2 regions of the Trichocoleus sp. DQ-U1 genome follow, and region 1 is predicted to be linked to the other one. Evidence: predicted binding sites of a transcription regulator. Region 1 holds the regulator's gene; the other holds the start of a gene.
What was found. Region 1 encodes NtcA, which controls nitrogen genes in cyanobacteria. Its sites were predicted from a motif close to TTTGTANNNNNNNNTACAAA; they were not measured.
Positions count from the first base shown of each region.

Region 2: the regulator NtcA is predicted to act here: its motif matches at 2,680-2,699, upstream of NDI34_RS01460 (ChaB family protein).

Region 1 is NZ_JAMPKB010000019.1:30,705-34,919, forward strand. Features, by position in the region: gene hisB (imidazoleglycerol-phosphate dehydratase HisB) at 1-269, opposite strand, end outside; gene fabI (enoyl-ACP reductase FabI) at 423-1,199, opposite strand; gene ntcA (global nitrogen regulator NtcA) at 1,579-2,250, shown strand; gene NDI34_RS10455 (DUF3084 domain-containing protein) at 2,498-4,099, shown strand; gene NDI34_RS10460 (pre-16S rRNA-processing nuclease YqgF) at 4,174-4,215, shown strand, end outside.
Region 2 is NZ_JAMPKB010000002.1:108,008-112,222, forward strand. Features, by position in the region: gene NDI34_RS01450 (NAD(P)/FAD-dependent oxidoreductase) at 86-1,354, opposite strand; gene rd (rubredoxin) at 1,406-1,570, opposite strand; gene NDI34_RS01460 (ChaB family protein) at 1,791-2,582, opposite strand; gene NDI34_RS01465 (hypothetical protein) at 2,731-2,922, opposite strand; gene NDI34_RS01470 (SRPBCC family protein) at 3,341-3,928, shown strand; gene NDI34_RS01475 (pentapeptide repeat-containing protein) at 3,997-4,215, opposite strand, start outside.

The DNA of each region.
Region 1 (4,215 bases):
CCCACATCTTCATTGGTATGGTGGTCATCAATTTCCAAGTCTCCCGTCGCGGCTACATCCAAATCAATCAGGCTGTGAGAGGCGATTTGATGCAGCATATGGTCTAAAAACGGAATGCCGGTTTTGGCATTGCAAGTGCCATTCCCGTCTAATTTGACGGTGACGATAACATCCGTTTCGCCCGTCTTGCGGGGAACCCTTGCCATGCGAGGAGACAAAAGCTGTTCAATGCTTGGAGAAGGTGGAAATTGGCGATCGCGTGCCTGCATCGCAGATGCTCACTCAAGAAAATAAAGTTAAGTTTATTATCCTACGTTACTGAGCATTTGGGAGACGCGAAAGCCTTAAAAATGCAAAATTAAAAATTAAAAATTAGCAGAATCTTTGCTTTTTAATTTTTAATTTTTAATGTTTGATTCTTTTTACATCCCCATAATCTCGTATCCCGCATCGACATATAGCACCTGACCTGTAATGCCACTTGCCAAATCGCTACACAAGAAAGCAGCCGCATTTCCCACTTCTTTCTGAGTTACAGTGCGTCGCAGCGGTGCTACTTCCTCAACGTGATGGATCATATCCAGAATGCCACCTACCGCCGACGATGCCAAAGTGCGGATAGGACCTGCCGAAATTGCATTCACGCGAATATTCTGTGGACCTAATTCAGATGCCAGGTAACGGACACTCATTTCCAATCCAGACTTGGCAATTCCCATTACGTTGTAGTTGGGGATCACCTTAACGCCGCCTAGATAAGTCAGCGTGACAATGCTGCCACCTTCTGTCATCAGTGGTTTTGCTGACCCAGCAAGTTGTACCAGCGAATAGGTACTAATTTCTAGAGCTTGGGTGAAGCCAGCACGGGTAGTGGTACTAAAATCACCTGATAAATCTTCCTTGTTCGCAAAAGCAAGACAATGGATCAGGATGTCTAGCTTGCCCCACTTATCGCGGATGGCGTCAAATGTAGACTGAATTTGGGTCTCATTCTGGACATCGCAGGGTAAAAATAAGCTGGGGTTGAGGGGTTCTACCAACTCTGCCACTTTTTTTTCAAAGCGGCCTCGGTCGTCTGGCAGGTAAGTCACTCCTAGATTCGCACCCGCTTGGTGCAGTTGCTGAGCAATCCCCCAGGCGATCGATCGATTGTTGGCAATGCCGGTGACAAGGGCGTTTTTTCCGGTTAAATCTAGCATAAATGTCGATTTTGAAGGCAATATTAGAGGATATCCGATTTAGGGGAGTATTCAAGATCGCGATCGCCCGGAGCGAGGCTGTCTAGTACGGGTAAGGAGCGTGCCTCCTTACTCACCATGCATCCCACCCGATAGCGCAGATACTGTCAAGATATCAACATTTTCCGTCATAATCTTACTTGCCTTGAGCAGGGAGAGAACTAAAGAAGGTAGCCGGGGAAACTACTTTAAAATTTTGTATCAAATAGCACAAAAACCGCTTGGAAGTCAGTTTATCTGTGTCTAATGTCAGAAAACTCTCATAGTTGTTTTGCTATGGTTAAAGTTCCTCCGACAGAAAGTTGCAGAAGTCTGTAGGGCAGCATTTAGGAAAAAGGAAGTGGCAGTGACGCAAGATAGACCGCTAGCAGCTGTGTTCCGTCAACTGGGAGGTGGGGCGTTTCCACCCGTGGTGGAAACTTTTGAGCGGGGCAAGACGATCTTTTTCCCAGGAGACCCGGCTGAACGGGTATACTTTTTGCTCAAAGGTGCAGTAAAGCTGTCTCGCGTGTATGAAGCTGGGGAAGAAATTACCGTGGCGCTGCTGCGAGAAAACAGCGTTTTTGGAGTACTGTCCTTAATTACAGGGCATCGTTCGGATCGGTTTTATCACGCTGTAGCATTTACGCCAGTGGAGCTGCTTTCGGCACCGATCGATCAGGTAGAGCAATCGCTCAAGGATAATCCGGAGCTATCGATGTTGATGCTGCGAGGGCTTTCTTCGCGCATTTTGCAAACAGAAATGATGATTGAGACATTAGCTCACCGAGATATGGGATCCCGCTTGGTGAGTTTTCTATTGATTCTGTGCCGTGATTTTGGCGTTCCTACCGCCAATGGAATTACGATCGATCTGAAGCTTTCTCATCAAGCGATCGCAGAAGCAATCGGCTCCACCAGGGTAACTGTCACCCGCTTACTGGGAGATTTGCGGGAGGAAAAAATGATTTCTATCCACAAGAAAAAAATTACGGTACACAACCCAGTTACACTGAGTCAGCAGTTTACTTGAAAACAGCTAGAGGCTCTCGTCAGGTTGTAGGTTAGGTTGTTGGTTAAAACGGCATGGTAGCGCGAGCAGGTTATCCAGTTTTAACATTTAGTCGGGAGTTGAGTTAAAAGGTGTCAGGTTTTAAGCGGATAGTTTTCAACCTTCCAACCTTTAACCTTTCCGATTTCACCTTCGATCTTTAATTCCTGTTAACCCTTTCTCTAGCCTGCGATGCGATAGGCTGTAACTGGAATGACTGTAGCAGACAATGACCGACAGTGCGCTCTTCCTGATTTTGTCTATTTTAGTGTTGGGAAGCGTCATCGCAACGGTGGGCGATCGCATTGGCACGCGCGTGGGAAAAGCACGCCTGTCGTTGTTCAATCTGCGTCCCCGCAAAACAGCTGTTTTAGTAACGATTCTAACGGGACTAACGATTTCTGCCTCAACACTAACAATCATCTTCGCGACCAGCGAACAATTGCGGATTGGAGTTTTTAGACTTCAAGAAGTCCAGAAAAAACTCAAAACAGCAAGTAAGGATATTGCCAAAGCAAACGAGCAGAAACGGAAGACCGAAAGCGAACTTGCTAAAACCGCCGCCCAAAAAGAGCAAGTAGAGAAGGAACTCGCTCAGGCTCGCACCCAGCAATCTGTCGCCCAGCAGCGCTTAGATGCGATTAATCGATCTTTGGCAGCCGCGCTGGCTAAACAAGGCCAGACGGAGGCGCAACTAAATCAGACTCAAAGCGAACTGACCCGGGTTGCCAGCAGCTTTCAGCAAACCCAAAAACAGCTTACATCTGTCTCAGGGCAAGCCAAGACGCTACGTTCCGAAATCCAACAACTTCAAGCAGAACGCCAAGAATTGCTCCAGCAGCGAAATCAAGTCAGAGCTGAAATTACTGAATTCAAAGCGAAAGTGACTCAGCGCGACCAAAAAATTGCCCAGCAAGACCGAGCAATTAGCCAACGCGATGAGCAAATTCTCAAGCGGGATCAAGCCCTTGTGGAACTTGATGAGAAACTTGCTACCTTTCGGAAGAGCCTGAGCGATCGCGATGAGCAAATTGCCCAGCGAGACAAAGCCTTATCTCTACTTGATAACAAAATTTCTCAACGAGATGAGGTGATTGCCCAGCGAGAAAATCGCCTTAAAGAACTCGAAAAACAACAAGCTTCCCTAGAGCAGGAAGTGGCAACCTTAGAACAGTATTACCAGTCTTATCAAACTTTGCGTCAGGGTAGTCTGGCACTGCTGCGCGGTCAGGTTCTGGCGGCTGGCGTTTTTCGTATTGTCGAGCCAGCCGCAGCCCGACAGGTCATTGAGCAGCTGTTACGGGAAGCGAATCGGACAGCGATTAAAGCGACCCAACCCGGTCTCAACAAGGTGGCGAACGAACGGGTCGTGCAAATTACAGAGGCACAGGTAGAGCAACTGATCAACCAGATTCAGGATGGTCGAAACTATGTAGTCCGAGTTTTTTCGGCTGGTAACTATGTCCAGGGAGAAAAGCAGGTACAAGTCTTTGCAGACGCCGCACCCAATCAAGTTGTATTCCGCACTGGTGAAGTCGTAGCAACGACATCTGCCGATCCTTCAAACATGACCGACCAACAAATTCGGCAGCGGATTGACCTGCTGCTTGGAGCATCCCAGTTCCGAGCTACTCGCGCGGGGATTTTGGGCGATACAGTTCAGGTTGGCGATAATCGAATTGTTAGCTTGATTCGGTTTATCGAGCAGTTGAAAAAGCACAATAAGCCGATTTCTCTGAAAGCGGTCGTGGCTGAGGACGCCTATATTGCCGGACCCATGAAATTAAATTTGGAGGCGGTTGAAGACGGAGAAGTTGTGGTCAGGATGTAATTTATTAGTCATTAGTGATGAGATGATGACTAATGGCAATTAACCATTTGTAAATTAGCGATTAGCCAATTCAGATGATTTTAGGGTTCGATCCAGGGCGCGATAAGTGTGGTTTA
Region 2 (4,215 bases), on a different contig from region 1:
GGCAGCTATACAAGAGATTCATCAAGTATTCGCACCGCCAAGACACAATTAAAAATTAAATTTTTGGGTTTTTAATTTTTAATTTTTAATTTTTAATTTCTTCGTTGCCCATTGCCTGACCCGCTAAGTAAGCAGTCGTCCAGGCACTCTGAAAGTTAAAGCCACCCGTGACGCCGTCAATATCGAGGATTTCTCCGGCAAAGTACAGCCCCGGACAGATGCGGCTTTCCATTGTCTTAAAGTTCACTTCCTTTAAGTTGACGCCGCCACAGGTAACGAATTCTTCCTTAAAGACACCCTTCCCCTGAATTTGGTACTTACCCTCGGAAAGTTCTTGAATTAGCTGATTGAGAACTTTATTAGATAATTCCGCCCAACGCTGTTCCCCACTAATCCCCACAGCAGCAATTAAACTCTGCCAGAGGCGTCGAGGTAAGGGCAGCGGACAATTGGTAGAAATGGCGCGTTGGGGCAATTGGGACTTGACCGCCAAAAGCATTTCCCGCAGCTTTTCCGGGTTGTACTGGGGTAGCCAATTAATTTGCAACGTCGTTCGATAATTGCAATCGTGCAGCATTCTAGCCGCCCAAGCCGACAGTTTCAAGGCAGCAGGGCCACTCAAACCCCAGTGGGTAATCAGTAATGGTCCGATTTGTTCTAACTGAGTTTTACCGACACCTAAACGCAGCCGCGCACTTTCCACGCTGACTCCGGCTAAATCTTGCAACCGGGGGTCGGAAATCGTAAAGGTGAATAGAGAGGGAACGGGTGGTTCAATCGTGTGTCCTAAAGTTTTTGCCCAGCGGTAGCCTTGGGGATTGCTGCCGGTAGCGAGGAGAATGCGATCGCACTTGAAGATCTCTCCTGACTTCAACTGGATCTCAAAGCCGGTGTCGAGTGGTTGATTCAATGAAGTCACTTGCCGGAAAATCTTATCAACAGGTGTTCCCCTGCGAATCTGCACTCCAGATGCCCTTGCTGCCTCAAACAGACAATCCACAATAGTTTCGGAACTATCTGTAATTGGAAACATCCGTCCATCCGGTTCAGTTTTCAATTGGACGCCGCGATCGCTAAACCAAACGACTGTATCTTTAGCTTGGAAACGACTAAAAGCCCCCCGAAGTGCTTTCCCGCCTCTGGGGTAATATTGCACTAAACCAGCCGGGTCAAAGCAAGCATGAGTAACATTGCATCGCCCGCCGCCAGAAATCCGAACTTTAGATAAGGGTTGTCGTCCTGCTTCTAACAAAATTACTTGCGCCTGGGGATAAGTTTCGGCACAGGTAATTGCACCAAAAAACCCCGCTGCCCCACCGCCAATCACTACTACTTTTAAAGGTTGCACAATCAAGCTATTGCCGATTTTACGGAATATTTTCCGTACAGATGCGATATCATCTCCCTACCCGTCGTATGGTTCAAAATCCCCTTTTGTGGCTCCACACGTAGGACATACCCAGTCTTCCGGGATATCTTCAAATGCCGTACCCGGTTGGATACCGCTATCTGGGTCGCCTTGTTGTGGGTCGTAGATGTAGTTGCAAACTGTACATATATACTTCTTCATTATCGCTCCTTAACATTTGCCTCTACATAATACTAAAAGCCGACGTAATCGAAATTACATCGGCTTTTGCAGAACCCATTGTTCATCTTCGAGAAACTTAAGTTTTGAGCCAAGGACTATCGCTGAATGGCACTCGCCTTAAGCCGAATCAAAAGTTTTGAAACCCACGCCAGCAGGTTAATTCTCTTGTAGTGTAGACGCACTTTCAACCGCCCAGTTGCTAGAGCTTTGCTTTAGCCTTCGACCAAAAGCCGTGTTCATCTTGTTCAAATTGTTCAGAAACAACATCCCAGGCATGATGTTCGGCTTTGGATTCATCGCCAGAGTCTTCTAGCGCTTTGTTGTAATTGGCGATAAATGTCCTTTGAGCATCCTCTGAGAGGTGAGAACGAACTTCCGGGGACAAATCGCTAGGACTTTCCAGTTTCCCAGCGCGTTTGCGGGGTAATGTGGTTTCGCTGGTATGCACTTCTTCGCCACCAGCACTTTCTAGCAGCAGCTGAATTTCACCGGATTGATTAGCAGAGACTTCTACAACTACCAGAAAATCTCCGGTTTCGACGCGAGTTTGATAAATGGCAGCTTTGTCTTCTGGCATTCCCAAAGCGACCAAAGCAGAGACTAAACCAGCGCCCGCTGCACCCGCTAAAGCACCACTTGCTGCACCCAGCAACGCCGCACCAATGGGTCCTGCCGCGACGACTGAACCCACAAAAGGAATGAACAGCACTCCCACACCAGTCAGCAAGCCAAGGGCTGAACCAAACAAGGAACCAAAGATGCCGCCGCTTCTCAGCCCGCCTAAAATCACATCTTTTTTGGTGATGAATCCAGCAATGCGAGTTTCGGAATGAAAGTTTTTGCCGATTACTGAAATATCGTCGCGGGAAATCCCCCGATCGAGCAAGCGGTGAATCACTTTCTCAATTTGTTCGCGCTCTTTGAAAACGGCTGAGATACTGCGTTCTACTGTGGAAACACTTGGCTGTGTAGTTGGGTTTGTCGCGGTCATTCACTTCTCCTGAAATTTGTTTTTTAATTCTTGTTAATTTCTCTTGGAGAATAGCGAACATGACAATTCCAGCGAATCGCCCCGAAGGTTGATATTAAATGTATTTAAAGATACTAAATGACTTAACAAACTTTGAAAAAGAAAGCAATTATCGGCGAGTGCGCTGAACGCCGTAAGTAATCCCACTCGCAATTGAAAGCAAAATTAATATCCAGATAACGCCGCCAGGGATGAACGTGAGAATTCCAAATCCTCGCAACAGATACACCGCAATTGTCAGCCCTACAACACTGGCAAAAATAGAAGAAATCAGGGTTTCAGGGTTAGGAGTTTGGCTCACAGACTCGACCAAATAAATGGTTAAAACAGAATATTGCCATCGGCTACGTCCGCCCAAGCTGCAAATGCCGCCGAGGATACCAGCAACCAAGGTAAAGAGAACTAACGCCCAGATGACGTAGTCAGGAAGCTGCTTCAGAACGCCCGATCCTTTCAGCACCACGATAATCGCTGTAATCACTAAAGCAATGCCAGCGATACAACAAAATTGCGGTGCCTGGGTTGGGAGAGCAACTCACGTTCCTTGGCTCCTGACATGCTTGAGGAATTATGGTCATCATTGTTACATACTGAGTTGCTGAAACAGCGATGTAGGATCAAATTAGGAGATTAGCCAACATACCTTGCCTTCCACGTCCGAGACAACCTGTGTTAGCTTGACATCGAATTACTATTGATTGAGGAGTAGCTGAGTCAGTATGAGTATACTTTTTCCGTCGGACTCGATGGATGCCGCCTCAGACTTGTCGCTGAGCAAGAGATACTCAACGGCGCTTTTGCAAGGTGAGATTTTGATAGAAACGCAATTGCGTTCTACGTGGGGGGGTGCTGTTACTGCCCAAATGTATTTGCCAATCGAGCGATCGCGCGTTTGGCAACAAGTGACAGACTATCCCCGTTGGGTGCAATATTTCCCAGATGTTACTCACTCTGAGGTACTGCACTCCAACGTCTCCTCGCCTGTTGGCTTACCGGAAGGGACGAGTTCCAAGAGTGTTTACCAAGTTGCCACGAAAACTTTCCTGTTTCTCAGTCTTCAGGTTGAGGCTTACCTGAGGGTATCTGAGATCGTGCAGCAGGAAATTCATTTTCGCTTGGAAAAAGGTACTTTTACCGATTTCTGTGCTGACTTAAGTTTGCAAGATTACGAGAATGGTACTTTGCTCACCTATACAGTAAAAGCAACGCCCAATATCCCAGTGCCGTCAATTTTCATCGAACAGGCAATGCAGCTAGAACTGCCTGTGAATATGCGAACTATGCGCCAGGTGATGTGCGGCAGTTAAAAGAGGCGATCGCGTTTAATTCCAAATGCACCTGGATGATCGGGGATAACGATACCAGGCAGAATCCTTCATCGGATATCTGTCTGGTATAAATTAGCACTGTTTAAGTCAGCCCCAAGCAAGTTGGCATTTTTCAGCTTGGCACCTGTCAAGTTTGCAAATCTCAAAGTCGCTTTTTGCAGGTCAGCACCTTCTAAGTTGGCATCCGTTAAGCGCGTAAATCTTAGGATGGCATTTTGTAAGTTAGCGTTTCTGAGCTGGGCGCGATCTAAGTCCGCTACGTATAA